DNA from 4 places in the Exiguobacterium sp. FSL W8-0210 genome. Region 3 is predicted to be linked to each of the others. Evidence: predicted binding sites of a transcription regulator. Region 3 holds the regulator's gene; each other region holds the start of a gene.
What was found. Region 3 encodes Rex, which represses fermentation and respiration genes when NADH is low (regulators of the CRP and FNR family bind a similar motif). Its sites were predicted from a motif close to TTGTGAAATATTTCACAA; they were not measured.

Region 1 (8,014 bases), 2.7 Mb from region 3:
ATGGGTGGGAAAGGAATCGCCGGTATCGGCGGTGGTGTCGGGATCATCCTGCTGATCGTCATCACTTTGATGGGTGGTAATCCAACTGAACTACTCGGAGACTTAACCGGTGGGGATCAGCAAAATACGACGTATGAGGAAACAGCGCAGGAAAAAGAAGCAGCGGACTTCGTCTCCGTCGTCTTGGCCGATACGGAACGAGTCTGGACGAAAGAATTTAAAGAAGATGGTAAGACCTATAAAAAACCGACACTCGTCTTATATACGGATCAAGTTAGTTCGGCTTGCGGACAAGCAGGGAAGTCCGTCGGTCCCTTTTACTGTCCCGGTGATCAGAAATTATACATTGATTTAAGCTTTTATGATGAACTGCAGACGAAATACGGAGCACCGGGCGATTTTGCGATGGCGTATGTCATTGCGCATGAAGTCGGGCATCATGTCCAGACGTTACTCGGAAAATCGGATGAGATCATGCCACTTCGAAAGCAAATGAGTGAGGAGAAGTTCAATAAATACCTCGTTCGATTCGAGCTACAGGCAGATTATTATGCCGGCGTCTGGGCGCATCACGCGCAAGGAGAAAACTTGCTCGAAGAAGGCGATCTTGAAGAAGCGTTGACAGCAGCCAATGCTGTTGGGGACGATACGTTACAAGAGAAAGGACAAGGATATGTCGTACCGGAAAGTTTCACTCACGGCACATCGGCGCAACGAGAGCGTTGGTTCCAAAAAGGCTTTGATAACGGCACGATCGAAGGTGGAGACACATTCAAAGCGAAGAATCTATAAAACGAAGTAAAGACATACCTTTTGAAACATTTTCCAGTCGTTTCCGTAAAGAAGAGAGAAGGATTCAAAGGGGAGTGTCGAAGTTGAAGCACATCAGTCTATTTTTGTTGCTGTATACGGCTGTCGTCGTATTGACGTACATCGTGTCACGATTTGCGCCAAACTTGTTGGTCTACATGGTCTATATCGCGATTGCGTCGTTACTCGTCATCACGGGCTACTTGCTGAAGCGACTCGTAATCAAACGTTAGAAATCAAAAAAACTGTGTTCTTAGACTGACCTAGCAATATGAGACACATATAAAACACCTTGATTAGGCTGCCTGTACACCGTATTTTTTCGGTGTCAGGTAGCCTAATTTTTCTTGGATTCGTTCTTCGTTATAGTAATTTAAGTAATTAGTAACGCGTTCAGAGACCTCATGGTCTCTTAGTGAATTAAATTTGACGTACTGGAATTCCTCGGACTTTAAATTAGAGTGGAACGATTCGATAACTGCGTTGTCCCAACAGTTTCCTCTACGAGACATGCTGCTTGTTAGGTGATTCCTTTTAACGAATTCTTGAAAGGCGTATGACGTATAGACACTTCCTTGGTCCGAATGAAGGATGACCCCTTCGGGATAGTTTCGATTCTCAAGCGCTATCTTCAACGTATCAATCACAAGAGACGTTTGTTGATGCTCGTATAACTTGTATGCGACGATTTCGTTATTAAAAAGATCCATGATGGTGGAAAGATATTTCGTCGTGCTGCCGTATTGGATATAGGTGATATCCGTCACCCACTTTTGATTCGGTTTACTTGCTGTGAAATCGCGCTTGATGAGATCCGGTACCGTTATGATGCGCTCACCTTGAGACTTCCATCTTCGCTTCGGCTTGATCCGACATTGGAGATGGTGTTTTTGCATGATTTTCTGTACGGTATTCCGATTGGCTTTTAACTGATAGATTTGCTGTAATAATGCCTTTATTTTTCGATGTCCATTCCGATACTTCGTCTGTTTACTTAGTTCAATGACGGTTTTTTCGAGCACCGAAGGTGCTTTCACAGATTCCTTAATCCAACGGTAATAGCTTGCTCTTGGTACATTCAAAGCGCTAAGAATGGCGGTGATTGTATACTTTCTCCGAAGAAACTCTACAATTTTTAAGACTACTTCTTTCTCAACTCTCTTTCGATTTCCATGTACTTTTTTAAGATTTCATTTTCCATCTTCAGATGTGACATTTGTCGTTCTCTCTTGTCATCCTCACTCGCAGAATCTGGACCATGTCCATAGGTATATTGTTTACCGATTGGCTGATCAAATCGATAATGTTCGTTAGAGCGATACCATCTCATCCATGTTTTGATTTGAGATTCATTTTTGATTCCGTACTTCTCCATGATTTCTCTCGTCGTTAACTTACCACTCAGCTTATCTTTGACTACTGCCCATTTCACTTCACTTGAATATACGTTTTTGCCCATGCAAAAACACCTCCGATGTTAGTACTTTTTAAAAGTGTACCACTCCGAAGGTGTTTTATATTGTCTCAAAATTTTAGGTTAGCCCATTCTGCTTAAAAGCGGGACACAGTTTTTTGCTGATATGAACTTACCTTATGAACGGAACATCGTCGGATCATCTGGAACGTTCTCCAGGTAAGCGATCCGTCCGTTTTCATCGAGACGTGCGATATCTTTTCCGTCTTGCGTGAAGACACTACCGTCTGCCCGTTTTCCGCAAACTGCCCAGCGTGTTTCATACGTTCCTGGTGTTGTTTCTTCCCAGCCCGCATACATGTGCTTAATGTCTTGATTCGCTGTAAACACATGACGGACGAACTGTTTCCAGGCGTCGATGCCATGCTTTGGTTGTCCGTTCAGAACGAACGTGATGTCTGTCGTGAATAAGGAAACGAGATCCTCAAAAGCTTGTGCGTCCGTGCGTGACGCGTCGAATAAGTCAAAATAACGATTCAATACCATAGTAAAAACCTCTTTCTGTTCATTAAAGTGTCATCATCCGGTCTGTGATTAACGCATGCAACCGTTCTAAATGTTTCGGTGGACAGGAGGCATCGATTGCTTGACGGATCGATCCGATCGATTCGCGCTTTAAAGTCGATTGCCACGCCTCTTCCGCCTCTGTCATCAGATTCGAGAGTAGACCGATTTCCTGTTCCTGAATTCCCATCAAATCCTCGAAGACACCGCTTGACGCATACAACGTCTGCTTGCCTTCGATTGCTTGATAAACGTCAAAGATTTGAATTTCGTCTGCCGGACGCCGTAAGCGAAAGCCCCCTTTGACGCCCGGTACGGAATACAACAGATCCGCCTGAACGAGTTTTCGTAAGAGTTTTTGAAAATAGGTTGGCGAGGCACCGAGTTGCTGGCTGATGAATTCACCGGACAACACAGCGCGATCCGGAAGAAAGGTCAAGAGCAACATCGCGTAGACGGATTGCTCGACCCCGGTTTTCATTTGCATGAGAAGTCTCCTTTCGTCAAACGTGGATAATATTTATCCATAATAGTTTCATTCGAAAGGATTGTCGAGTTTTATGCTCTCACAAAACCGTCACACCTTTTCGACAGCATCTGCATGGCATCCCCGTTCCAGATTCGATATACTAAATGTACGATATGTGAAAATATTCACTAAAAGTCGTTCACACTTTGTGAAAGGACGTTTGTATATGAATCCATTAAAAGGAATCGTCGAGATTCCACGCAGTATTCTCATTCAATTCATCATTGCAGCTTTCCTGATGGGGGTTGCGGTCGTCGGTCAATCGTTTGGTATCGTGTTGACGGTCGATCGGATTTTCTTGAAAGAACAACCGTTTGAAGCCGTCATTCCGTTACTACTTGTCGTCCTCGGGATGCTGTTGCTCCGGGTCGCCGTGACGTATTGGAACGGTCGTCTCGGTACGACGTTATCGGCACACATGAAGCAGGCGCTTCGGGAAGCGCTCGTTGCGAAATACACGGGTCGTTCGGTCGAGATGATGCTACAAGGGCAAGCGGGACAGAAGGTCAGTGTCTTGCTCGACGCTGTAGACGAGATGGACAGCTACTACAGTCAGTACTTGCCGAAAGTAGTCCAGACGACGATTGTTCCCTTGATGGTCTTGATCGCGGCATTCAGCTATGACTGGATCACCGGTCTCGTCATGATGATTACGGCACCGTTCATTCCGTTGTTCTACATCATCATCGGCATCATGACGCAAAAGCGGGCCGATGCTCAACTCGAGAAGATGACGGCATTCTCGGGAACGTTCCTTGATACGTTGCAAGGACTGACGACCTTGAAGTTATTTGGTCGTGCGAAACGACAACGTGATGTCATCGAAAAAAGCAGTCTTGATTTCCGTGATGCGACGTTAACGGTTTTGAAGCTCGCCTTCTTATCGTCGCTGATGCTTGAGTTCATATCGATGCTCAGCATGGGAATGATTGCACTTGAAGTCAGTCTGCGCTTGATTTTGTTCCAAAGCATTACCTTCATCCCGGCGTTCTTGATGCTCGTGTTGGCACCAGAATACTATCTTGCCTTAAAAGAGATGGGAGCTGCCTTCCATACGGGACGCGGTAGTGTCGCGGCAGCGAAACAAATCGCAGCCGAACTAACAGCAGACGATCGTCCTGTTGCCTTCGGTCAATCAGAACTTTCGATGAACCGTCCACCACGAATCGTCTTGGATGAAGTTGATTTTACGTATCAAGAAGGACGCTTTGCCTTACAAGACGTGACACTTGCGATTGAACCGTATCAAAAGGTGGCGTTGATCGGTCGCAGTGGTGCCGGTAAGTCGACTGTCTTGCAGTTGATTGCCGGACTCGCGGATCCAAAAGAAGGACGGATTCTGCTTGACGGGATTAATCGCAGTCAGGTGGAGGAAGCGAGTTGGTTCCGTCAGTTGAGCTACATCTCGCAGCATCCGTATCTGTATGCCGGAACGCTGGCAGAAAACATTGCGATCGGTGAACTCCGTCAAGCAACGCCGGAAGAAATCTTTGAGGCGGCACAGGCAGCAGGACTCGAGGAGTTGATTGCGACGTTACCTGAAGGGATTGACACAGTAATTGGAGAAGGCGGACGTGGTCTATCAGGTGGCGAGAAACAGCGCGTTGCGTTGGCACGAGCGTTCTTGAAACGACCGAACGTCATCGTCTTTGATGAACCGACGACAGGACTCGACGTCAAAACGGAGCGACTGCTCCAACAAGCGATCGAACAGCTTGGACAAACAGCGACAGTCATCACTGTCGCACACCGCCTGCATACGATCGAGCGCTCAGATCAAATCGTCGTCCTCGACGGCGGACGAATCGTCGATTGTGGTACGCACGATGAACTGCTTGGACGTGATTCGGAGTATGCCCGGATGCGTAGCGTCCAGAGAGGGGAGGAAACACGATGAAGGAACTATTAGGAGTCTTTCGATTGATGGTGCATCAAAAACGCGATATCGCCTGGTCGATTTTCTTCGGTGTCCTCGCTGGAGTGACGGCGGTCGGGTTATTCGCAGCAAGTGGTTACCTGATTTCAAAGGCAGCCTTATTGCCACCGATTCAAACACTTGCCGTCCTGATTGCGCTACAAAAAATCTCGAGTCTGACACGTGCCGCCAGTCGATATGCGGAACGTTATTATTCGCACCGGGCGACGTTTACGATCCTCAGTGATATCCGGACGTCGTTCTACCGGAGACTCGAGCCGCTCGCGCCAGGAATTTTCGGCAAATACCGGAGTGGGGATTTACTTGCCCGGATCGTCGGGGACGTCGAGAGTCTGCAAAATACGTTTTTACGTGTTCTCTATCCACCGATTGTCTTGTTGCTTGTCTTCTTCTGTACGATCTTTTTCGTCAGTTTCTTCTCGTGGACGATTGCCGGGATTCTATTACTTGGTTTGATTCTGACCGGTTTCTTGATTCCAGGTTGGTTCGCGTACCGCGAACAACGTTTCGCACGTTCGGTTCGTGTCCGCCGTGGTGATCTTTCAACAGAAGTGACAGAGCTGTTCCAGGGCTATCGTGACTTAAAGATTTACCAGCAACTTGATCAAAAAGAACAGGACTTGAATGCCGTCGCGAAACGGTATGTCGAGGAAGAAAAACGTAATGGGCTACATGCCGTCTCGAACTTGGCCTTGAATACGATGGTGACGCTGATCATCTCTTGGCTCGTTCTTGGTGTCGGCGCCTATCTCGTCGCGAGTGGACAGCTCGAAGGGGTCTTCCTCGCTTTACTCGTCATGACATCGCTGACCGTTTTTGAAAACGCCGCACCGATGGCGATTTTACCGGGCTTTTTCGAAGATAGCCGGCATGCTGCGAAACGACTTGATGAAGTCGTGACCGAGCAAGAAGAGCCAACTTATGACACGTTTGTTCTCGATCAGGCACCATCCTTTGAAACGAACGCGTTGACGTTCACTTTCCCTGATGCACCGCGTCCGGTCTTACGTGACGTCACCGTCTCAATTCCTGCCGGCAAGAAGACGGCGATCGTCGGGGCGAGTGGTTCCGGGAAATCCACGTTACTTCAATTGATGTTACGGATGTATCCAGCGGACGGATTAACAATTGCAGGTCAAGAGAGTCAGACGGTTGATCCGGAAGGACTGTGGCAACACGCAAATGTCGTGCTGCAACAGAATCATTACTTTTATGGAACGCTTCGCGATAATCTATTGCTTGCGAACGAAGCAGCAACGGACGAGGCGATGCGTCAAGCACTCGATGATGTTGGGTTAACGACGTTCGAATTAAACGATCGTGTATTTGAAAAAGGCGAGAACTTGTCTGGAGGAGAAAAACAACGCTTAGCGATTGCTCGTGTGCTTTTGCGGGAAGCGTCGCTTTACTTGCTTGACGAACCGACGTCTTCCGTTGATGCTTTGACGGAACAGATGATTCTCGATCGATTGTTGACACGAGCGGAGGACGCGACACTTGTCCTCGTCAGCCACCGGTTAGCGGGTCTTGAAGCGATGGATCAAATCATCGTCATGGATCAAGGTCACGTCATCGAAGTCGGAACATATACCGAATTGATGGCGCGACAAGGAGCGTTCTATGAATTAAAACAAATCGAACAGTCCGTGTTTGCTCCGATTGGATAAAGAGATAGGATTGGCGATGACCCAATGTGGTACATCGCTTTTTTAGTTTATAAGGGAGAACCGAAAAAGACATGACAGTCTACCTCTGAAATGGTAAAGTCTAGAAAAAGTGTGGAGGGATTTCATGCATATCGAACAATCATCCATCGTCGTCGATCAGACGACCGTTTCATATGATCATTTTCAAATGGGATCCAAACAGGTTTGCTTCTTGATTTCGGGAGCATCTTATTTGTACGATCATCCTTACTTCTACTACAGCCGGATGGCACTACTAGCTCGAGACATCGATGTCATCTGTATCCACTATGTGACAGAAGATTTATTTTCGATGTCAGACACTGAATCGAATACCTGCATGACACGTCGAGTCGACGCTGTCGTCTCTGAAGTGCTGGCGACACATACATACGAAAACGTTCAGTTCATCGCAAAGTCGTTAGGAACGATTCCGCTAGCGGCATTGCTTGCTAAGCCGAGTCTACAGACAGCACGCTTTGTCTTCTTAACACCCGTCCTGACTGAAGTGGCCGAACAAATCGCCAATTCGTCGCAAGGTGGACTCCTCGTCATCGGGACAGCCGATAAGTTTTATGATGAAGCGGCACTTGAAACGTGTCGCACCTCACAACTGACGATTGATATCATGGAAGGAGCGAATCACTCCTTGGATCAAGGATTCGAGGTCGATCAATCACTTGCGGTCCTAGGACGTGTCGTTCGTCAAATCGAAGCCAGTTTGTTCGAACCACTACCTAAGTAACAAAAAATCCGTCCAGCAGAGAGCCTGCTGGACGGATTTTTTAGTATGGACGAAGTAAGGCACGGACTGGACTACCGTCGCCGTCGACGAGCGGAAGTGGAACAGCGTTGAGGTGGTAATCACCAGGCGTGATCGCATCAAGGACGAGTCCTTCAAGGATATGGACTCCATGCTGCGCCAGTGCGTGATGGGCCGCCATTTCCTTGCTATCGATCGCATCGACGCTTGGTAAGTCGAGACCAATCAGCGAAATCCCGAGTTCTCCGAGACGCTCAGCAAGACTTGGCGTCAAGACGGGAATCGTTTCTGGGAAAGTTGATTTGTCGATCCA
Region 2 (8,014 bases), 790 kb from region 3:
CGAAGCGGTTGGTAAAATACTTTAAAAATCATGCCTAGCAACTCCTTATCAGTACATTGTTTTTTGTCCTTAGTACAGTATACACGATACACGGACTATTTTTCATCCTTATTCCGCATGTTCCCTTCAGGCAACACGCTTTTGGTTATGCTATACTTTCACGTGAACAGGTCATTTTGACCAATTAAAAAGAGAAGGTGAAACCATGGCAAATCAGAAAGTCGTCTTTTTCGATATCGACGGAACCTTATTGCATGATGGTCATTTTGTTCCGGAATCAACAAAACAGGCAATTCGTAAGCTTCAAGAAAACGGTGTATATGTAGCGCTCGCAACCGGACGTGGACCTGCGATGTTGTCCGGAATCCGTGAATTGCTCAACATCGATACGATCATCGGTTACAACGGACAAATCGTCGTTCATCAAAATGAAATCATCTACAAACGTCCGCAACCGAAGACGGATTTGACACAGTTGACACAACAAGCACGTGAAAACGGACATACACTTGTCTACCTCGGTGAAACAAAAGGCTTCACGACGAAATCGAATGACGTTCATGTCGTTGATTCACTCGGAGAGCTTGATATGCCGTTACCGGTTCACGATGAAGAAGCATTTTTATCGCATGATGTTTTCCAAACACTCGTCTACTGCACAGCTGAAGAAGAGAGCGATTATGTTAAACGCTATGACGCATTTGATTTCATTCGTTGGCACCCACATGCAATGGATGTCATCAATGTCGGTTCCTCGAAAGCAGAAGGGATCAAACAATTCCTGAAATTGACGAATATTCGCCGCGAAGATACCTTTGCATTTGGTGATGCTTTAAACGATCTAGAGATGCTTCGCTACGTCGGAACGGGTATTGCAATGGGCAACGGACTTCCAGAAACGAAAGCTGCTGCCGATTATGTCACGAAACCTATTCTTGAAGACGGTATCGCACACGGATTAAAAGAATTCCAACTCATTTAATTAGGTATAAGTAAATGTAAAGCTGAGGCGCGCCTCAGCTTTTTTTAGTTCTTCACTTTATGAATCGCACGCTCTAGACGGTCGAGATCCTCATTTTCACCAATGACGACGAGATAGTCCCCTTTTTCAATCATTTCATCCGCTTGTAAAGAAATCAGAACGTTTTCCCCACGTTTAATGGCGACAACGTTTGCTCCATATTTACTTCGTAAGTCGAGATCAATTAAGGTTTGTTTTGCCATCTGATCACTGACTTTAATCTCAACGATTGAAAATTCTTGTGATAAGTCTAAGTAATCAAGGATATTCGAACTCATCAATCCGTTCGCAATCCGAACCCCCATATCCCGCTCAGGGTGAACGATGAAATCCGCTCCGATTTTTCGCAATACTTTTTCATGGTAATCATTCGTTGCTTTGACGGTGATCGATTGTACACCAAGCTCTTTTAAGATCAACGTCGTCAAGATAGACGCTTGAATGTTCTCCCCAATAGCGACGATGACATGATCAAAGTTTCGAATCCCCAAACTTTTTAAAACGTTCTCATCGGTCGTATCGGCAATGACAGAATGTGTCGCAATCCCCATGAATTCGTTGACACGTTCCTCATCGGAATCAATTGCCAAGACATCATAGCCGTTTTTCGATAATTCGCGGACAATCGAGCCACCAAAACGCCCTAGTCCGATTACTGCAAACTCTCCATTCATTTTCACAACTCTCCTTCACAATCGCTCTTCCTTAGTAGTGTACCCGATTCAATTTAAAAATACTATAAACGCCTCTGCGAATCGCAGAGGCGTTTATCCATTCATTATTTTGATGATTTTCCACGTACATAATCGTTATCGAACAAGAAGAGCCGTAAAATCAAATACAACGCCGGAATTAAGAGTAAAAGTCCGAAGATGAAAACGACGACGAGTGCGGAAGCCATCGTTTCGTTTACGACTGCTTTGTTGATATCGATATATGGATACAAGATATACGGCAAGTGTGTATATCCGTAACCAAACCACGCGACTGCATATTGTAGCATGACCGCGACGAACGCGATGCCATAGTTTTTCTTCATATAGACGAGTGTCACGGCAATGAGGAAAAATAAGAAACTAGCAGCGAACCACCACCAGTTGCCGTTTAGGATATTTTCATAATGCCATGCTGCTTGGTTCTTCAGTCCAAAGAAGACGAGCGCACAGACGAGGATTGTTGGTCCACTCCAGAAGAGTGCCCATTTCCGAATAAGCGGCGTAGCTCCCTCATCTTTCGCTTTATCCGCGTAGAATAAGAGGAACATCGCGCTGATGTATAAGACAGATACGATAGCGAGCGCTACGACCGTCCACGAGTAAAAGTTCGAAAATAATTTCGTTCCTAAAAACTCAACTGTATCATTCGTTTTGCGGATGAAACCACCTTGACTGATCGTCAATGTCGTCGACATCGCAGCAGGAATCAGCAACCCTGTCGCTCCATATAAAAATGTGTAGAACATGCTGTCATTTGATCCATAATTGGCGAACGCATAAAAACTACCACGAATCGCAATCAAGACAAGAACAATTGACGCTGGTACGAGTAGTGCCGTACCGAAATAGTAAGCGGAGTCTGGGAAGAACCCAACTAGTCCTACGAAGAAGAATACGAAGAAGACATTCGTTACCTCCCAAACAGGAGAGAGGTAACGAAGAATCAATCGATTCGTCAGATGATCCCGCTTCGTATATTTTGAATAAAAGGCGTAAAATCCAGCACCGAAGTCAATTGAGGCAACGATGAGATATCCGTACAGGAAAGTCCAAAGGACCGTGATCCCTAGTGTTTGAACGTCCAAATCGTTCCCTCCTTACTTGTTATCATCCACGAACATTGCTTCACCGCGTGCATGGTGGTTTTCAGCAAGTTCTTGAAGTTCTTTTCCAACCGTGTTTTTCTTAAACATCCGTAATAAGACGACCGTACAAATCGTGCCAAGCAACAAGTACAATGCACTGAATAAAATGAGCATCGGACCAACCGCTGTTGAAGTCGTCGCCGCGTCCGCTGTTCGCATGATACCGTAAAGCGTCCAAGGTTGACGACCAATCTCAGCGTACATCCATCCCGCTTCGATTGAAATCATCGCTAACGGACCACCGATGAACACCCCTCGTAAAATCCACTTATTATATGGATTCAATTTTTTCAATCGGAATGCCAAGATGAACAAAGCAGAGATAGCAGTCAAGTACATCCCAATCGATACCATGATATCAAAGAAATAGTGGACGATCAGTGGTGCTTGATCTTCTTTTGCGAATTCGTTTAAACCGATGACTTCCGTATTCGGAGCCCCACCTGCAAGAATTGAGAGCGCATATGGGATTTTGACGGCTCCTTTGATTTCATAACTGCCGTCTTCTTGCTGATCAAGTATCCCACCAAAAATCAATTCTGCTTCATTTGTCGTATCAAAATGCCATTCCGCAGCTGCTAGTTTTTCTGGCTGGTATTTCGCTAAATATTTCCCTGAGAAGTCACCGACAAGTGCTGTCGAGAACGCGAAAATCAGACCAGCCATGACAGTGAGACGAAGAGCTTTCTTATGATATGCCGTCTCTGCTGCTGAGAGTGTCTTTTTGCGAAGCAAATGGAACGCCGCGATTGCTGCCAAGATAAAGGCAACAGTCAAGTAAGCTGAAACGATGACGTGTGTCGCCTTCGTCGGTGTCGCTGTATTAAACATTGCTTTTAATGGTTCGATTTGCGTCAACGTACCATTGACGATCTTAAATCCTTCTGGTGAGTTCATGAAGGAGTTGACTGTCGTGATGAAGAACGCTGATGCTGTCGCACCAATGACGACTGGAATCCCAATCAACCAGTGCAACCACGGATTTTTGAACCGGTCCCACGTATACAAGTAAATACCAAGGAAAATCGCTTCAAAGAAGAACGCGAACGTCTCCATAAATAGTGGCAGAGCAATTGTTTGACCCGCTACTTGCATGAGTGACGGCCAAAGTAATGATAGTTGCAAGCCGATTGCCGTCCCTGTTACGACACCGACCGCTACGGTAACGACGTATCCACGCGTCCACCGTCTTGCTAATAAGATATAATCTGGATCTTTGCGTTTCAGACCGATGAATTCAGCTGCCAGTACCATGAGCGGTACTCCGACACCAATCGTCGCGAAAATAATATGAAACGCTAGTGTGAGCCCTGTCAACAATCGACTGAGCACTACGGGATCATTGAACATGTATTTAGCCCCCTCTTCCTAAAACATACTTCTCTATATGGTCTATAACCGTATCATAGAGAACATAACCCTTTGTGTCTGTTTATAATGTTTGATGTAACAAATTGTTCACATATACACGTGATTTTTTTCACAAAATGTTCGAAAACTCTTATTCCTACATATATTAAAAACTTTCCCATTCCTGAATTCGAAAGGGAAAGCTTTATATCCTTTATTATTTCGACGAATTGTAATATTAAGTGCAACACCTAGCTGAAAACACAAAAAAACCCATAACGACCTCGTGTAGAATAGAGTTACCACACAAAATTCAACGGAGGATTCGTTATGAGCTATGTTCATCTTACCACATCAGAAAGAGTCAAAATAGAAACTTATCTAGAGCTTGGATTTTCAATGCGAAAGATCGCTCAGCATCTCGGACGACAGCCGTCTACGATTTCACGTGAGCTAAAACGGAATCCTTCCTACAATGCGATCAACGCTGGGCGGCGTTATGAGATGCAAAAAAAGAATTGTGGAGCACGCACGCTGTTCAGCGCTTCGCTTGGCTCACGTATCCTTTCGAAACTGCGAGAGACATGGTCTCCCGAACAGATCGCAAGACGGCTCTTTCACAAACAGGGACCATCGTACAGTACAATCTATCGATGGATATATAAAGGATTCATCAAGAGCGATTTAGGCGTTTTACGACAAAAAGGAAAGCGCCAAAAGCCACGTGAGACAAGAGGTCGCTTCAACATCGGGCTTCCGATCAGTAAACGTCCGTCGGACGTCCGGGGTCGAGAGACGTTCGGGCACTGGGAGTTGGATACTGTTGTATCAGGACGAGGACAGACAAAGGCATGTGTCGCGACATTCATCGAACGTAAAAGTCGGTTCTATATCGTACTACCGATGGTCGATCGTTCTTCTCACTCGATGGAACACGCCATCCGAACGCTTTATTCTTCTTTCCCATCGGGAACGTTTCAAACCATGACGACGGATCGCGGTAAGGAGTTCAGCTGTCACGAACGGATACAGGACTCTCTTGGTATCCCGATGTACTTCGCGGACCCCTATTCTTCATGGCAACGTGGCAGCAATGAGAATGCCAATGGTCTTCTCCGTGAGTTCTTCCCAAAGGGAACCAACTTCGGAATGATCAACAAGACAGAATTAGATCACGCACTTTCTAGAATCAACAATCGACCACGAAAGTGTTTGGATTGGAAAACTGCATACGAGGTCTTTTCCGAAGAAGTGTTGCGCTTAATTTGACAAACCGTCTTTCATAAAAACTTTTAAACATACTCTCGGAAATAATGGTCAAGTAAATCAATCACAAATGGAATCGCGGATTCATCTGGATTCAAGGTTGGTTGATGAAGACCAGATGTCGGATTGTCGACTCCGAGCCAAAACATCATTCCTGGAATTTCCTTCAACATGAATCCAAAGTCTTCTCCTGTCATTGCCGCATCACATTCAATGTAATTCGCATTCATCTTGACGAATGATGAAAATTTATCAACGATTTGTCGATCATTGACGACTTCGTAATAACGATTTCCGAATTGCAGATCAATCTTGACGCCGAAGGAAGCTTCAATTCCCCGGATGATGTCACGAACGCGTCGTTCCAATTTTTCCATGTCTTCTCCATTGAGTGCGCGCATCGTACCGTCAAGAACAGCTCTACCAGCGATGACGTTTTCTCGAATCCCAGCATCGACCTTTCCGATTGTGATGACGCTACAGTTCATCGGATTGATGGATCGGCTGACGATTGTTTGCAGTTGCATGATCAAGGCTGCTTGCGCGACGACCGTATCAATCGTCAAATGAGGAAATGCCGCGTGACCACTTTGACCATAAATCGTGATATGAACTTCTCGAGCACTCGCGAACAAGACGCCGGGACGGCTCGCAATCGTACCGACTGGATATTCCGGTGCAACATGAAGACCATACATCTCACTTGGACGATATTTTTCAAACAACGGACTTTTAATCATTGGTTCAGCCCCGCCCGGACCTTCTTCCGCTGGTTGGAATAAAAAGACGACATCATCCATGACCGGCAATTCAATGATTCGTTTCATCAACCCTAACGCAATCGACGTGTGCATATCGTGACCGCAGGCATGCATGAAGCCTGGATGTTCCGAGCAAAACGGAAGACCTGTCGCTTCTTCAATTGGTAACCCATCAATGTCTGCCCGGTAACCAATCGTCCGATTTCCAGTCAATCCTTTCACTCGAACGAAAACACCTGTTTCAAACGTGTCATACGTGACACGATCTGGTGGATAAGCACGAATTTGTTCCAATATAAAAGCTTGCGTCTTAAATTCCTTGAACCCTGGTTCTGGTATTTTATGAAGCGCGCGCCGCATTTCAATGGCGTATTCCATCTGACTGACTTCCTCCTTCTTCTTTTACGATATCCCAAAATGCTTGAACTTGTTTTAGTTCAAGCATCGATTCCGTAGACAAAATCCATGTATCTCGCTTTAATATCTTTCCAGATGATGTTTTTAACGGAAGCTGCATGACTTCATTTGATTGTTGGATCGTCGATTCGGGTAAAATCGCAAACCCAATTCCATGTAGAGCCATCTGCTTACATGTCTCGATTTGATCGACGACCAGCGTCCGAGATGGCGGACTTGCGAACCGATCTTGCCACCATTCTAAAATTTCTTGATAGTACGTTGAATCACTCTTGAACTGGATGAATGGTCGATCCGTCAAGCGTAACTGTTCGATTGACGTCAACTCACTATCGACTAAATAGAGCGGATCCGAGAAAAGACGTTCTTTGACACCTTTCCAGTCCGGGTTTCCACGAATGATTCCGATATGAAAATGTTCCTCTAACATATGACGCATCATCTCACTGGACCATCCCGTGACAAGCTGAACACGGACATGCGGATAACGCTCAACGAATCGTTTCAAGACACGCGGGAGCCAATATTGCCCCATGATGGAAGCGACGGCAATCCGAAGCGTCCCATAAACGGCACCCTCTTCTGCTGTCAATTCACTTTTTAACTCAAGTTCTTTCCGATTCATCTCTTTTGCGAGACCGATTACTTTTTCTCCTTGTGGTGTGATGCTTAACCCACGCGATGAACGAATGAATAATTTTGTTCCCCAGCGTCTTTCAATCGCAACGAGACGTTGACTAAGCGCAGGTTGCGAGACGAATAATCGTTCAGCAGCGCGCCTCATATTCAACTCTTCCGATAAGGTGATCAACATTTCCATTTCCGACACTTGCAATGTGAGATTCGACTCCTCATGATATAAGATGGCATTAGTTTAACACGTTAGAAAGGACGATACATATGACACGCTATCATTTTATGTTCATCATCTCAACGATTGCAACGCTTGGCAGTCTCTATTTCAGTGAAATTCGCGGATTCATTCCCTGCCCTCTCTGTTGGTGGCAACGACTATTCATGTATACGACAGCCTTTTATTTGCTCATCTCGCTATTCCGGTCAAAAACGATCGATCCGCTCTTCGTTCGCCTGTATGTGCTTGCCGGCTTTGGTGTCGCCTTGTACCACGTCATCCTTGAACGCTTACCCGATGGCGAAGCGTTATGTACGAGTGGCTGTCTCATCAAATGGGTCAACTATTTTGGTTTCTTGACGATCCCGATGATGAGTCTCATTGCCTTTACATTACTCTTGGTTCTAGCGTTCTATCCAGCACGTTCGAACAATGAAGCGTAAGATACAAAAAGAGGCTGGGACATAACTAGCTGAATTTAACGA
Region 3 (8,014 bases):
GGGAATGACAGTCCGGATGACGATGCCTTCCGCTTCGAGCTCCTTCATACGTTCCGTGAGCATACGACCTGATAATTCGGGGATGGCATCTTGAATCTCATTGAAACGACATGTCTTCGTCAACAAGTGACGTAAGATCAGACCCGTCCATTTCTTACCTAAGATTTCAAAGGCATGTTCGACTTTGGGACAAAGAGCCGGTTGGATTGCGACTTCTTCCATCAGCACTCATCCTTTCTATAGTTGTAGTATACCCGCTTCTGCTAAAAAAATCGAATCATTTTACTTAATGTAACAAAAAGAACTAAAACAAATCTATTTACTTTTAGTAAGTGATAAGATATAGTCTGTTTATTGAGTTACTTAAAGTAACTAAAATACATTAGGTAAAAGGAGAAGAGAGAAATGATGGATACAGGACTTTTAATCATTCGTTTAATCATCGGCTTAACGTTCGCTGCACACGGGACACAAAAATTATTTGGTTGGTTCGGCGGACACGGGATCGCTGGAACAGGCGGCTGGTTCGAATCAATAGGCATGAAGCCAGGGAAGGCACTCGCGATTACAGCAGGTCTTGCTGAATTGATCGGCGGCTTGTTGTTCGCAGGCGGTGTATTCCTCTGGATCGCAGCGCTCCTCATCATCGGATCGATGCTTGTCGCGATCGTTAAAGTACACGGTGCGAATGGTTACTGGGTGACGCAGAACGGGTACGAATACAACATGGCATTGATCGTCATCGCCCTTGGTGTAGCGATGATCGGTGCTGGAGACTATTCACTCGCTGCACTCATCGGGTGAAGAAAAAGGTGGGTCATTCATGAAGTTCGAGGCATCAACGCTTAGCGCAAAAGACAATTATAAATTACTGATCGGAAGCATCATTCCGCGTCCGATTGCTTTCGTGACAACGCAAGGAGAGGACGGGACGGTCAACGCCGCACCGTTTTCCTTCTTTACGGTCGCTTCAAGCAGTCCGCCGCAACTGGTGATCGCCGTACAACGGACGGATCAGGGGCAGAAGGATACGGCACGTAACATCTTAGCGAAACAAAGTTATGTCATCCATATCGTCAGCGAAGAGATCGTCGACGCAGTCAATGAGACAGCAGCGCCACTTGCTTACGGTGAAAGTGAGCTTGAGCGGACGGATTTGACGCTCGTCGATAGTGACGCGATCGAAGTACCCGGAATCGCCGAAGCGAAAATCCGCTTCGAGATGCGCTTGACGCAACACGTCGAGCTAGAAGGTGCCGATCTTCTGATTGGGGAAGTACTGCGTTATCACGTCGCGGATGAACTCGTCGAGTCGTTCCGGATTGACGCAGCAGGCTTGAAGGCTGTCGCTCGTTTAGCAGGGAATGATTATGCGACGATCGGGAAGACGTTTACGATTGCCCGACCGACAAAATGATAGAAGCGTGAATGCTTGATGCATCGTACGATTCGTTTTGATTCAAACGAAAAGGAGTGGAGAGACCGGTCTAGCTACCGGAATCTCCACTCCTTTTTCTCATGTCGTTCATCTGATTCATCGATCGGACTTCAAGGTTGCGGATCGATTTCGTTTGAAGAGGCTTCAAGACCATGACGTTTACTGTACTGATAGCCATCGAGCAAATAAAAGACGATCGCGAGTGCCCAAATGCCGACACAGCTGATTAAGAAAGCGGTGAGCGGTGAGACACTACCGTAATACGATAGGATCAACGGGTCATTGAGTTCGACGAATAGCTGTGTCGTCAGGAGCGTACAGCATAATCCCGAGAGTAAACTGACGAAAAGACCGCTCCATGTCTGGATGACGAGACCGATCATGCAAGAAATCAGGAGGAACAAAGGAAGCGCGGCATTAAAAGCATCCGGGCGGATGAAGGTCGACACGTAGTCCGCATACATCGGTACGAAATAAAGGATGCCGGATAGCAGTCCTTGAATCAAGTTAATGAAAAAGCTTTTCGTCCGCATCAGTGTTGGTTCTCCCATCGTTCCATCAATTCGAGTAGATCGACATCGATCTGGTCCCGTTCCGCAGATAACGCTGTCGCTTTTGGAATATCATTAAAGACTTCCGGTTCGCAAAGCAACTGTTCGATTTCCGCTGAACGCTGTTCGAGCCGTTCAATATCTTGTTCGAGTTGTTCGATTTGCTGACGGCGTTTTTTTTCTTCTTTCTGTGCTTCTTTGTCGATCGTCTTCGATGCCGTGACTTTTGCCGCTTTTGCCTCTTCGGCTTCAAGGCGAGCGATTTCTTCTTGTTCAGCCTTCTTCTCTGTGTAGTACGAATAATCGCCGAGGTATTCTGTCACACCAGCTTCACTCATCTCGATGACGCGTGTCGCGATCCGATCGATGAAGTACCGGTCATGGGAGACGAAGAGTAGCGTACCTTCATAGTCGACGAGAGCGTTCTCAAGGACCATCTTCGAATCCAGATCCAAGTGGTTCGTCGGCTCATCGAGGACGAGGACGTTCGTCTTCCGTAGTTTCAGTTTTGCGAGCGCGAGACGTCCGCGTTCGCCACCGGATAATTCATGGACAATTTTGAAGACGTCGTCGCCGCTAAACAAGAATTGTCCGAGGACAGAACGGACTTCTTGTTCACGCATCAATGGCCATTCGTTCCAAATCTCATCGATGACACGGTTCCGGTCATTGAGTTCCGCCTGCTCTTGATCGTAATAGCCGATCGAGACGCCGGTTCCGAATCGGAAATCACCGAATAGGGGGCGTAAGCGACCGACGAGAACTTTCAAGAGCGTCGACTTTCCGATTCCGTTTGGTCCGACGAGTGCCAGTGATTCGCCGCGTTGCAAGCGGAACGTGATGTCTTTTGAGACAGCTTCTTCGTAACCGATCGCCAGTTGATTGACTTGAAGAACATCGTTCCCGCTCTGTTTTTCAATTGGGAAGGACAGGACCGTGCTACGTTCATCCCCATCTGGTCGGTCGAGTCGGTCGACCTTCTCGAGCCGTTTCCGGACACTTTGGGCACGTTTTGTCGTCGTCGCCCGGGCGATGTTGCGTTGAATGAAGTCCTGCATCTTCGCGATCTCTTCTTGCTGCTGCTCGAACTGCTTCATTTCCTGATCGTACAAGACCGCTTTTTGCTCCAAGTACTTCGTGTAGTTCCCCGTGAACTTACGACAGACATTGCGTGACAATTCATAGACGACATTGACGACTTGGTCGAGGAAGTACCGGTCGTGCGAGACGATTAGGACGGCACCACGATAACCACCGAGGTAACTTTCGAGCCAAGCGAGCGTATCGATGTCAAGGTGGTTGGTCGGCTCATCGAGAATGAGAAGCTCTGGTGCTTGTAAGAGCATCTTCGCTAAGGCAAGCCGTGTCCGTTGACCACCGGATAATGTCTGAATCCGGCGCGAGTAATCATCCGGATAAAAGCGCATGCCGTGCAAAACGGAGCGGATATTCGCTTCGAACTGATAACCACCTGCTTCTGAGAAGTCGTGTTGCGCTTGATCATACGTCTTCAAGAGACGATCGTACGCGACCGGGTCGTTCAAGATATGCTCCATGCCCATTTCGATTTCCATCCGGCGCAATGTCCGTTCTTGTTCTTGTAGATGTTCGAAGACGGTCAGCATCTCGTTCCAGATCGTCTCATTCGATTCGAGACCACTGTCTTGCGCGAGATAACCAATTTTGACATCCTTGCCTTTCATGATGTCGCCCGAGTCATGACTGAGTTCGCCAGCAATGATTTTGAGCAAGGTCGATTTACCGGCACCGTTTCGTCCGACGAGCGCAATGCGGTCGCGCTCTTGTACTTCCAATTTGATATTTTCTAAAATCGGCTCGACGCCGAATGATTTCGAGAGTTGGTTGACTTGTAAGAGTATCATTTCCATCCATCCTTCCACCCTTTAGTCTATCACGAACAAAAGCGCGAGGTCCTGCGGAATATATTATTTGTGACTCTATGTGAAGTGGTTTACAATCAAGGAGAGTAGAAAGCTTTTTGCAAAGATTTGGGTGCCACGATGGATGTGGCCGAAGGGGGAACTGCAGGATGAATGGACCAGACACAAAAATTCCACAAGCGACAGCAAAACGGTTGCCGCTATATTATCGCTTCATCCAAAGTTTATACAATTCAGGCAAGCTCCGCGTCTCTTCTGCTGAGTTAAGCGAGGCGGTGAAGGTTGATTCAGCAACGATTCGTCGCGATTTTTCCTACTTTGGGGCATTAGGGAAGAAGGGGTATGGATACAACGTTCAACATCTCTTAACGTTTTTCCGCAAAACCTTGAATCAAGATGAGGTGACGAATGTTGCTTTAATCGGGGTCGGTCATCTCGGAACAGCGTTTGCAAATTATAACTTTTTAAAGAATAATAGTACTCGGATAGTCGTTGCGTTTGATGCGGACGAAGAGAAGGTCGGAACAACGACGCATGACGTTCCAATCTATCATGTTTCGGACATGAAAGAACAAATCGAAGCGAATCAGGTCGATGTTGCCATCTTGACGGTTCCATCCCAGTTCGCGCAGTCAGTAGCGGATGAGTTAGTCGAGTATGGTGTGACAGGCATCCTGAACTTTACGCCTGCACGGTTGAACGTGCCAGCGAGCGTCCGGGTCCATCACATTGATTTATCGATCGAGTTGCAGTCGTTAGTTTATTTCATGAAGCATTATTCGCAATCAGCTGAAGGAGTGAAAGCATAATGGAAAACCTTATCCCGTCAACTATAGCGTTCATCGGACCAGGCAGTTTAGCACTGATCGGTGTCGTCGCATTGATCATTTTTGGACCGAAGAAGTTACCTGAACTTGGTCGTGCTGCGGGTCAGACATTGAAAGAGTTCAAGAGCGCCACGAACGGCATCATGGACGACGATAAAAAGGATGAACCGAAAGAGAAGTGATTGAACCATGGCGATTGATCAAGAACAAAGCGTGACGTCGCACCTTGACGAACTCCGAAAGCGGATCGTCTGGTCGCTTATCATCGTCGTCGTCCTGTTCGCTGTCGCATTTCCACTCGTCCGACCGCTCGTCCGCTTCTTGCAAGCGGACTTAAAAGAACTCGGCATTGGTTTGAATGCCTTCAACGTCGCCGATCCTTTAATGCTGTATTTAAATCTTGCATTCATTATCGCAATCGTTCTGGCATCGCCGTTCTGGATGTACCAACTTTGGGCATTCGTTCGCCCTGGACTTTACGATAAGGAGCAAAAAGCGACATTGACGTATATTCCGGTCATCTTCTTTCTATTTTTGGCTGGTGTAGCCTTCTCGTACTTTTGGTTGCTACCTTTCTTATTAAAAGTATCAACTGAACTAGGAAAAGAATTGGGAATCGAACAAGTCATTGGAGTGGAGAACTACTTCAGTTTCTTAATCCGATTGACGATTCCGTTCGGTCTTCTTTTCCAATTGCCGGTCGTGACGATGTTCCTGACACGTCTGGGTCTCGTGACGCCATATTTCATGCGAAAGAATCGGAAATATGCGTACTTTGCGCTGTTCGTCGTTGCGGCATTGATCGCACCGCCGGACGTGACGTCACACTTGATGATCTCGGTGCCATTGTTCGTTCTCTATGAGATCAGCATCTTGATTTCTGCGCGAACGTACAAAAAGGTCTTGATCCTCGAGCAACAGGCAGAGCTTGAACGACAGGCGGATTTGATGCGTGAATTGAATAAATGAATCGTGAATTCCTTCCAACGATTTTTGGAAGGAATTCTTTTTTATGAAAGCGTTATTTTTATATTGATAAAGCAGTTAGTGATACGTATACTAAAGATAATTCATGGGGACTTAGCTCAGCTGGGAGAGCGTTTGGCTGGCAGCCAAAAGGTCGTCGGTTCGATCCCGATAGTCTCCACCAATACCAAATATCCAACTCCTCGAGGCGTCGAGGAGTTTTTATTTTTCTCCCAGTTAAATTCCTTAAAAATATAAAATGTCACGTAAAACAAATAAATTAAAAAAATAGGCAAATATAAATTGTTTATTTCCATTAAATTCATTAAACTAAATATACAGAATTTTCGTTTAACTGTTTTATCAGTAGTACTACTATGGTTTTACAGAAAAGGGGAAAACGAACGCATGAAGAAGAAGATTGCACTTATGGCAGCCGTCTTAATGATGTCTTCCAATCTAGTCAGTGCGCAAGGTGCACTGTCGTCGCAAGACAAAGCAACGGGTCAAAAACCGCAGGCGCTCTCGCTGAAGAAATCGGGGCAAGAGAAGCACTACAAACAATCGGATAAAGTCCGTGTCGTCATCGAGATGGAAGAGAAGCCGGCGATTCAAATCGCCCAGGCTCAAAACAAGCGGTATAGCACATTGAGCAATGCCGAAAAAGAGTCGATCAAAGATCGCCTCGTCAACGTCCAAAAATCAGTCAAGTCAGCCATCGCTAAAAAGGCGATTCCCGTTACATATAAGGAAAGCTTCACAACCGTCATCAACGGATTCAGTGGTGAAGTCAAGTTCGGGGACATCGAAGACATTAAACAACTGAGCGGAGTCAAGAGCGTACATATCGCCCATGAGTATGCGCGTCCGGAAGTTGCTAAAGGTGCAAAGCCAGACATGCTGTACAGCAAGGACATGGTCAATGCGAAGGAAACATGGCAGGACTATGGTTTTAAAGGGGAAGGAACAATCGTTGCCGTCATCGATACAGGAATCGATCCATCACATAAGGACATGGTCTTGAGCCCAGAGACGAAGATTGATTTGACTTCTTCGAAAGTCGATAGTGCGAAAGAAACAAAAGGCTTAAAAGGAAGGTACTTCACGGAAAAAGTACCGTACGGCTATAACTATGCCGATCACGATAGCGAAATCCGTGATTTAGGTGCGGGCGCATCGATGCACGGGATGCACGTCGCGGGTACGGTCGGAGCAAACGGCGATGAAGCAAACGGTGGTATCAAAGGGGTCGCTCCGGAAACACAGCTCCTCGCGATGAAAGTCTTCGGAAACGATCCAGGAATGCCATCGACATTCAGCGATATCTACATTAAAGCAATTGATGATGCGATTGCACTCGGAGCCGATGTCATCAACATGAGTCTCGGTTCGACGGCATCGTTCGTCAATGCAGATGATCCAGAACAACGCGCAATCGTCAACGCGATGAACAACGGCATCTTGTGTGCGATTTCTGCTGGTAACTCGGCGTTTGCAGGTCATGGTGCGGGTAATCCATATACAGCAAACCCGGATATCGGTGTCGTTGGTGCACCAGGATTGACGAGCCAGGCGCTCCAAGTCGCGTCACTCGAAAATACGAAATTGACGCTTGAAGGCATGGCGCTGACGATCGACGGTCAGGATGCCGGTTATTTGGCATACCAAAAACAAGATTCGCCGAATCCGATTGCCGTCTTCGATAAAGAGAAGAAGGATGTCGTGTATGTCGGTGACGGTCAAGCTTCGAACTATGAAGGTAAAGACGTCAAAGGGAAAGTCGTCTTCGTCGTGCGTAACGGTGGTTTCAACTACGGTATGATCCAAGCAGAAGCTGAGAAGCAAGGGGCAGCAGGTGTCATCGTCCGCGGTCGAGTCGATCACGGGGATTACGTCAGCATGGCGCTCAACAATCCGACGATTCCACTCGTCACGCTTAGCATCGCGGACGGGAATGATCTCGAAGCAAAAGCAAAAGAGGGCAAGGCAATCGCAGTGACATTTGACGGAAAAGCGGTCTCAACCGATAACCCGGTCGCAGGACAAATGTCTGACTTCACGTCATGGGGTGTCACGCCAAGCCTTGACTTCAAGCCAGAAATCACGGCACCAGGTGGGAAAATCTATTCGACGCTTAATGATAACGAGTATGGCGTCATGAGCGGTACATCGATGGCAGCACCACACGTCGCTGGTGGAACAGCACTCGTCATGCAACGGATTGCGAAGGACTTCAAAGTCACTGGTGCAACACGCGTTAAACTCGCCAAAAACATCTTGATGAATACATCGCGTCCGCAACTCGATCAAGGAAAATACAACGCAGAACTG
Region 4 (8,014 bases), 2.3 Mb from region 3:
ACAAATCATTCGAGTCGATAATCAGGGAATCTACCATCTAGGAAAAGTCTTATTTCCGCGTCCTAATCGTATATCTTATGAGATGGCTCTTTTATTGAAAGAAAAGTATGAAAGACGCTACAAACGTCCGTTGTATATTAAAACGAGCTCGATTGCGACGGAAATTTGGGGACATACTCATTTAGATATCTATTACCGGGCACTTCTTCATCTACCGATTCCGACGCGACTTCGTCAACGTTATACGAATCGATTAGAAAGCACGAAAGTCATTGACATCGGCGTACGCGCTGTCGATCAAAATCGAATTGTCTGGGATATCGGAGATTACGTAGGAGGATGGTTCGTGTTTTGGCTCATTCGCAGACGAATGCGCTGAACTTGCAATGTCCCGTTTCTCATGGTGCAATATAGGTAGAAACGAGGTGACGGACATGGACATTCCCCGTTGTGAAACGATTGCGATTGATGAACAACGCGCGTCTGAAATCGGACATATCGTTGACACGATTCCGACGCTAGAAATCGGAAAGCTATTTAAGATTCTTTCGGATGCGACACGACTGCGAATCGTTTATGCGCTGACGATCGAAGAAGAACTATGCGTTTGTGATGTCTCGGCTTCTGTCGACTGTTCGATTGCGACAGCGTCGCATCATCTTCGATCTTTGTTGAAACAAGGACTCGTCAAGTTTCGAAAAGACGGTAAAGTCGTCTATTATTCCTTGGATGACCATCATGTGTCATCGCTTGTACATATGGCGATGGAACATGTACAAGAGGGAAAAGCAATGCCTGAATGAGTCTTTAGAATAAACGAAAAGCGCAGCTATAGCTGCGCTTTTCGTTTATTCTAAAGACGATTGTTCTGATCCTTTTGGAGCGAAGCGGTGGAAGAAAAAGACCGTGGCACTAATCAATAAAAAGGACAGGATGGAGAGAGCGAGACACATCCATTTATATGTAGCGATTAAAGAATCTGATTGTTGTAATTTGGCTTGAAGCGTTTTATACAAATCATCTTTCACACGGGATAAGTCTTCGAGAATCGTTTGGGTCGTCTGAGTCGACTGTCTAGCAAGACGTTTTGCGGCTGTTGGACTTTGACGTTCATAGACAACAAACACGCGTTCAATTTCGGACTCCCAGACATTGTTGCGGCGAAGAAGATCTTTAATCGTCCCTGGAGTAGTCGACGATTGGTTCAGACTATTACGCAAATCATGGATTTTAGACGTTGAAAAGTAATATTGTTCGATATAACGATTATCTTCATACAATAAGAGACCACGAACCGCATTGGCACGATCTCGATTGTGTTCGACCAACTGATCTACCTGATTGATTAACGGGATATCATGATCCTTCATTTGCTCGGTCATCGTTGCAATCGTCCGATAACCGGATAACGCATAGATGATCGGGATAGAGGCGAATAAGCTGACCAAGAAAATCAGCAGAATACGCTGACGCCAAAGAGAGTGCATGCAATCATTCCTTTAAATAAAAGACATGTCATAAGCTTAACTACTATCGTAAAAAAAGTGAAGCCTGTCTAATTTTTGAATAGGGATAATGATCGAAAAAGTGAATAATACTCATAAAAAAGCAGGAAAGATGATGAAATACGAGAAGCTGTTTTAAGAAGATGAAAAAAGCACAGCTAAGCTGCGCTTGGTGTTAAAACGAATACGAATGTTCCTTGTAATTGCCGAAGACAGTGTGGATTTCCGAGAATGTAACGAATGCATTCGGTTCGACAGAAGAGACGATTTCTTGCAAACGGACGATTTCATTATTTTGAACGACGACATAGACCATTTTTTTCGTTCGGTTGGAATATCCTCCACGTGCATCGAGAATCGTGACACCACGACCGAGTTCTTTTGTAATGACTTCATTGATTTCATCTGCTTTCTCACAAATGATGATACATTGCTTAGAAGCAGAATAGAAACTGTAAACCGTCTGAAGGGCTTTGGCACGAACAAAGCTCATGATGAGAGCATACATAACGTGTTTAAGATCAAATACCCACCATACAAGGATGTAGATGACAAGATCTTGCATCAGAAATATACGAGGAAGTGGCCAGTTATGAAAACGAGCAAAGAAAAACTTTCCAAGAATATCAAGCCCTCCAGTTGAAGCACCACCGAAGAAGATCAATGCCATTGCAAGACCAGAGACTAGACCAGCAAAGATGGAAGCGACGAGTGGATCATTTAGAGATTCCGGAACGATTTGAGTCGGAATCCAGTCAATTAAAAAGGAAGAAGCAATGACGATAATTCCAGATAAGAACATGAATCGTTTGCGTAGGAAACGGAAACCTAAAAGGAAGAGGGGAATGTTTAAGAGCAATTGCGTTAATCCGATTGGCGTGTGGAAAAGCTCTTGAATAATGAGTGTGATCCCCATGATACCGCCTGATCCGATATCATTTGGAGATAGTAGTAAGCTGATGTAAAGGGAATACAGCAACGTACCAATGATTAAGAAACTGATTTTTTCAACTCTCTTTTTCTGTGGGTGTGTTGTAGTCATGGCAATATGATGAGTGACCTCATGCTCCTCCTTCTGTGAGTATCTGCCTGCAAGAGTACGCTCATATGCATAAAATTTCAACCCTTCTTATGAAAAAAGATGAAAAAGGGTACGTTTTTTTAGGAAGGTGATGAAAATGAAGAAAATGTTATGGATTCTTGGTTGTATCTGTTTAGGAGTACTGGTTGGAATTCGTATTTTCGAACAACCCAATGAAAAAAATCAATCATCCATTTGGCATGATGGTGATCTTGTAGCGAGACAAGTAGGTGCCTCGATGATGAATACGGTAGCGGTTCGTCAATTAGCCGAACAACTTCCGTTCTCATCAGAATTAAAACAGGTAGATGTCGAAGGAGAATCGTTACGTCTTGCCTATGAAGTGACAGGAAAAGAGCGACAAGCTTGGATTGGTACCGATACTGGGACACTACAAGTGAATCAGGATTTTTTGAAAGCTCGGTTATCTAAAGTGCTGATGCATCATACGCTTGTTTTATTTTCAACGATTCCTGATTTGACCGATCTTGAAATTCACTATACGGATCCGTATTCAGGTGCAGATTTTACGATGGACCGGAAAACATTCGACGCCTACACTCCGACCGATATCGAACGAGCTACTTCCTCTTCTAGACGCTTTAATCGGGTCGTCATTGATGGTTATGTGCTCGATGCATCAAGGCGAAATACTTTCTTTGAACGCTTCGCATCACGACTACAGATCCAAACTAATTAATTGTATAAAGCAAGAAAAGGCATTTTTCACAATCTCGACAAAATGATATCGTTTACATCTCGTTCTTTTATAAAAACGATAAAACAGGTCTATTCAATACTTGAACATCTTTTAAGATGGAAGTATGATAATAAATGAACAAACATTGTGAAGTGTTGAACAAAAGAAAGAGAGGTTTCTACGATGAACGAGGTAGAAGCATTAGAAGGATTACGGAATAAAGCAATCAAGTCGACGCGCATGCTACAAATGCGTCCTCTCGAGTACTTAGTTCGTGCCATGTTAGCGGGAATTTTCATTGGATTTGCAATCATTTTTACTTTAAAAGCAATTAACGGTCTATATATGGCGGAGTCACCTGTTGCGACACTTGTCGGTGGACTGACCTTCGGAGTGGCACTCGTCCTGATCGTTTATGGTGGGGCAGAGCTATTCACAGGGAATACGATGTATTTCACGACGGCGACGATGCGCGGCTATACGACGAAGATGGATACGATGAAGGTCTGGTTGATCTGTCTGATCGGAAATGGACTTGGCGGATTGGCGTTTGCGCTACTCTTTTCTCAAACAGGAATCATCCAAGAGCTTGGTATGAACAACTGGTTATTTTCTGTCTCAGAAACGAAGATCCACCATACGACGTGGGAAATCTTCACACGTGCTATCTTCTGTAACTGGATGGTCTGTTTAGCGATTTTCATTCCAAAGAACATGAAGAATGAGTTGGCGCAGATCATGATGATGATGGTACTCGTCGCAGTATTCTTTGCTTCTGGATTTGATCACGTCATCGCCAATATGGCACTGTTCTCCATTGCGTTAGTCGTACCACATCCGGATACGATCACATTTGCCGGAGCGATGCATAACCTGTTGCCAGCTTTAGCCGGTAACATCATTGGTGGAGCAGTCTTCATGGGAATGATCTATACGTGGCTGAATAAAGAAAAATTAGAAGTAGATGAATCACGTCAATCCACGACACCTGTTCATATTGCTTCGAAACAAAATGCGTAATCAAAAAGCAGCTGTCGCGACAGCTGCTTTTTTCATTCATTCCATATGTTGAAAGCGATCGACGTCTGCAGCCAGTTCTTCATAAATCGTTTCGACGATTTGTGCATCATCGAAGAGCCCGAGGACGTTATCGTCCGGTAAGGCGTCAACAGGAGACGTGAAGTACAGAACGGCCGTCAATAACAATTGTTCCTGCTCCGCATGCATTTCGAATTTTTTCTGATAGAGAGCACGAAGCATTTCAAGCAGTTGTTTTAATTGAAAATAAAGGACGAGTTCTGCCTCGCGTTCGATGTCCGAGCTTTCTGTAGACGCGATATCTTGCGTCAAGTGCGCAAGTCCGATTTCTGCTCGAACTAACAATTCTTGCTGTGCTTTTTCATCACCAACGAGGTCGAGTGCCTGTCGGTGAAAATACGTATAGGCCGATTTAAAATCGCCGGGTGTGAATTCCATGGTGATGCCTCCTTCTCTTCTCTTTCTAGTTTCGCCTTATTTCTTGCAAAATTGCAACTATTTCGTGAAAATAAAGATACAAGAAAGGGGATTACATAATGCCGACACAAGCAGAATTACAACAATACGCGTCTTTAGCCGTGCGTACGGGAATTAATCTACAACCAGGACAACAACTCGAGGTGCGTGCAGGAATCGAAAATTTGCCGCTCGTTCGTGAAATCACGCGTGTCGCCTACGAAGTAGGAGCTACGCAAGTATATGTACAATGGTCAGATGATGAGATGACGAAAATCCGTTATTTCGATGCACCGGAAGAGTCGTTTGATACGTTCCCGGATTGGTTAAAAGCACGTTACGACCAACTGGCAGAAGAAAAGACTGCGTTCTTATCAGTCGTCAGTGAAGATCCAGATTTATTGAATGGCGTGGACTCGAGCCGAATCGCACGTGCGAATAAAGCAGCCGGTGTCGCTCTTGCTAATTGGCGGAAGTTCGTCATGAGTGACAATGTCAGCTGGTGTGTCGTAGCAGCACCTTCTGAAAGCTGGGCGAAGAAAGTATTCCCTGATTCAGAGAATGCTGTTGAAGAGCTCTGGTCAGCTATTTTAAAGGCTACACGTGCCGATCAAGCGGATCCGGTCGCTGCATGGGCGGATCATGATCATAATCTGCGTTCAAAAGCAAAATTCCTGACAGAGAAGAAATACAAAACATTGCACTACACAGCTCCAGGAACAGAATTATCAATCGAATTACCAGAACGTCATGTTTGGTTAGGTGGCGGTGGTCCGAATGCAGATGGTGTTGATTTCATCGCGAATCTGCCGACAGAAGAAGTGTTCACGTTACCAAAAAAGACAGGTGTCAACGGACACGTCTCGAGCACAAAACCGCTTAGCTATAGTGGGAACTTGATTGATGAGTTCACACTCTGGTTCGAGAACGGAAAAATCGTTAAAGCGGAAGCGAAACAGGGTCAAGAAGCATTAGATGACTTGATTTCACTTGATGAAGGTGCACGTTATCTCGGAGAAGTTGCGCTCGTGCCGCACCGTTCGCCGATTTCTGACTCGGGTATCCTATTCTATAATACATTGTTTGATGAAAATGCTTCGTGCCACTTAGCGATTGGTCGTGCGTACTCGACGTGTCTCGAAAATGGTCCAAGCCTTTCAGCAGAAGAATTAGAAGCACAAGGCGCGAACGACTCGATGACGCATGTCGACTTCATGATTGGATCAGCGGATCTATCGATTGAAGGAGAACTTGCAGACGGAACGCGTGAATCAGTCATGCGTGACGGAAACTGGTCAATCTAAATGAACAAAAAGGTGAGTCCGAAACGGAGCTCACCTTTTTAATAAAATGATGGATTATGCTTCTTCACCGATGATTTTCACTTCTGTCTCAAGTAAGATACCGAATTTTTCTTGAACGGTTTCTTGGACATGACGAATGAGCGCGATATAGTCGGATGCTGACGCATTCTCGACGTTGACGATGAAACCAGCGTGTTTCTTGGACACTTCAGCACCACCGATGCGTGTTCCCTGTAAGTTGCTATCTTGAATCAGCTTCCCTGCAAAATAGCCTTCTGGACGTTTAAAGACGCTACCACAAGAAGGGTACTCGAGTGGTTGTTTCGTTTCTCGCTTATGCGTCAAATCATCCATGACTTCCTTGATTAGTGCTGGGTCACCCTCTGTTAAGGCAAATCGACCTTCGAGGATGATGTATTCTTTCTTCGAGAAGCAACTTGTCCGGTATCCCAGTTCGAGTTCATCATGCGAAATGTTCAACAGTTCTCCTTGCCGTGTCAATACAGTAGCGCTATGGAGGCAATCCTTGACTTCACCACCGTATGCTCCCGCATTCATGATCAATGCGCCACCAATCGTTCCTGGAATCCCACAAGCGAATTCAAGACCGCTGAGCTGATGCGCGTAAGCTACACGAGACGCTTCGATGATTGCTGCGCCACTTTGAGCGACGAGCTCATGTCCTTCGACCGAGATATCGGTTAACTTCTCAAAGGAGAGGACAATGCCGCGAATGCCGCCATCACGTACGACAAGATTCGATCCGTTTCCAAGCAACGTCAAGGGAATACCTTGTTCGTAAGCGTATCGGACGACAAAAGCTGTTTCTTCATAAGAAGTTGGGATGATGAATAAATCCGCGATTCCTCCCATTTTTGTATACGTATGATATTTTAAAGGTTCATTGATTAGTACGGACTCTTTTGAAATGCCTTCATACAGTCCCGTCATTACTTGTTCAGTCATTATGGTCTCAGTCCTTTTCGTGAATTCCTACCCAGCGCTCATGCGCTCAAAATATATTTTAACATTAATCGTACGGTCATTGTTCAACATACTGTTCCCAAAATACCGACTTATGCCGGGAATTGCAAGCACTAGGGAGTGAATGTCATCGATTAGTAATGAAAAATGTCACAGGGAAAGCAGGATCAGGAAGAGGAATGAAGCGAAAAGAACTCGGGAAAAGAGAAGTATAGAAGGAGGCGATGACGATGGAAAGTGAACGTTTATGGATGCGACCGTTCGAAGAAGAGGATTTTAGTTTTTATAAGTCACTTGTCCAAAATGAGCAAGTCATGCGTTATATCAATGGAGGCACTGCCTTAAGTGAAGATGAGGCACGAGAGTGGTTCGAACGGCAATTGGAGCGATATTCGGATGAGCGACAAACTGGTTTTTTACTGTTGTTCATAAAAGAAACGAATGAACCGATTGGCTTTGCCGGATTATTGATGCAGGAAGTGGATGGGAAAGAAGAGTTAGAAGTCGGTTATTGGCTCGAACCAAAGCACTGGAAAGTCGGTTATGGTCGTGAAGCAGCAAAACGATTAATGATGGAGGCGTTCAATCGAGGGCATGATCGAATCATCTCGATCATTCATCCCGATAATCGTGCTTCGCAAAATGTCGCTCGTGCCAACGGGCTGAACTGGGAAAAAGATACGGTGTTTAGAGATGTTCCCGTCACGATTTATGTTGGACAACTATCACGACTTTGTCGTAACTAAAGAGGAGAGTTTTTATGTACGAATTTAACTTCGCGTCTTTTCATTCCATGACACCTGATACCTTATATGCACTTTTGAAATTACGAACGGATATCTTCGTCGTCGAGCAGGAGTGCGCGTATCCGGAGCTAGATGATCAAGATCAACAAGCGACACACCTAATCGTACGGAGTGAGAGCGGTCAAATCGTCGGATGCCTT

Region 1: a site for Rex is predicted at 3,431-3,448, ahead of cydD (thiol reductant ABC exporter subunit CydD). Genes of this name have one in related genera too.
Region 2: a site for Rex is predicted at 4,351-4,368, ahead of MKY22_RS10895 (cytochrome ubiquinol oxidase subunit I). Genes of this name have one in related genera too.
Region 4: a site for Rex is predicted at 3,432-3,449, ahead of MKY22_RS03080 (formate/nitrite transporter family protein). Genes of this name have one in related genera too.

What each region holds. Positions count from the first base shown of each region.
Region 1 covers NZ_JBBOUK010000001.1:197,104-205,117, forward strand. The annotation lists gene ypfJ (KPN_02809 family neutral zinc metallopeptidase) at 1-792, shown strand, start outside; gene MKY22_RS01155 (hypothetical protein) at 876-1,043, shown strand; one part of gene MKY22_RS01160 (IS3 family transposase) at 1,107-1,993, opposite strand; one part of gene MKY22_RS01160 (IS3 family transposase) at 1,993-2,269, opposite strand; gene MKY22_RS01165 (nuclear transport factor 2 family protein) at 2,402-2,770, opposite strand; gene MKY22_RS01170 (Rrf2 family transcriptional regulator) at 2,793-3,275, opposite strand; gene cydD (thiol reductant ABC exporter subunit CydD) at 3,484-5,214, shown strand; gene cydC (thiol reductant ABC exporter subunit CydC) at 5,211-6,920, shown strand; gene MKY22_RS01185 (cyclase) at 7,045-7,683, shown strand; gene kynB (arylformamidase) at 7,724-8,014, opposite strand, start outside.
Region 2 covers NZ_JBBOUK010000001.1:2,056,989-2,065,002, forward strand. The annotation lists gene MKY22_RS10875 (DNA-dependent RNA polymerase subunit epsilon) at 1-32, opposite strand, end outside; gene MKY22_RS10880 (Cof-type HAD-IIB family hydrolase) at 206-982, shown strand; gene MKY22_RS10885 (potassium channel family protein) at 1,027-1,695, opposite strand; gene MKY22_RS10890 (cytochrome d ubiquinol oxidase subunit II) at 1,800-2,822, opposite strand; gene MKY22_RS10895 (cytochrome ubiquinol oxidase subunit I) at 2,835-4,232, opposite strand; gene MKY22_RS10900 (IS30 family transposase) at 4,563-5,501, shown strand; gene MKY22_RS10905 (N-acetyldiaminopimelate deacetylase) at 5,525-6,637, opposite strand; gene MKY22_RS10910 (LysR family transcriptional regulator) at 6,621-7,511, opposite strand; gene MKY22_RS10915 (disulfide bond formation protein B) at 7,577-7,972, shown strand.
Region 3 covers NZ_JBBOUK010000001.1:2,847,226-2,855,239, reverse strand. The annotation lists gene MKY22_RS14780 (winged helix-turn-helix transcriptional regulator) at 1-222, opposite strand, end outside; gene MKY22_RS14775 (DoxX family protein) at 406-804, shown strand; gene MKY22_RS14770 (flavin reductase family protein) at 824-1,417, shown strand; gene MKY22_RS14765 (hypothetical protein) at 1,549-1,989, opposite strand; gene MKY22_RS14760 (ABC-F family ATP-binding cassette domain-containing protein) at 1,971-3,872, opposite strand; gene MKY22_RS14755 (redox-sensing transcriptional repressor Rex) at 4,040-4,699, shown strand; gene MKY22_RS14750 (twin-arginine translocase TatA/TatE family subunit) at 4,699-4,899, shown strand; gene tatC (twin-arginine translocase subunit TatC) at 4,907-5,686, shown strand; tRNA gene MKY22_RS14740 (tRNA-Ala) at 5,792-5,867, shown strand; gene MKY22_RS14735 (S8 family serine peptidase) at 6,092-8,014, shown strand, end outside.
Region 4 covers NZ_JBBOUK010000001.1:586,132-594,145, forward strand. The annotation lists gene MKY22_RS03055 (hypothetical protein) at 1-379, shown strand, start outside; gene MKY22_RS03060 (ArsR/SmtB family transcription factor) at 435-803, shown strand; gene MKY22_RS03065 (CHASE3 domain-containing protein) at 849-1,487, opposite strand; gene MKY22_RS03070 (YitT family protein) at 1,681-2,547, opposite strand; gene MKY22_RS03075 (hypothetical protein) at 2,684-3,286, shown strand; gene MKY22_RS03080 (formate/nitrite transporter family protein) at 3,470-4,306, shown strand; gene MKY22_RS03085 (YkvA family protein) at 4,343-4,762, opposite strand; gene MKY22_RS03090 (aminopeptidase) at 4,861-6,084, shown strand; gene murB (UDP-N-acetylmuramate dehydrogenase) at 6,139-7,050, opposite strand; gene MKY22_RS03100 (GNAT family N-acetyltransferase) at 7,299-7,814, shown strand; gene MKY22_RS03105 (GNAT family N-acetyltransferase) at 7,829-8,014, shown strand, end outside.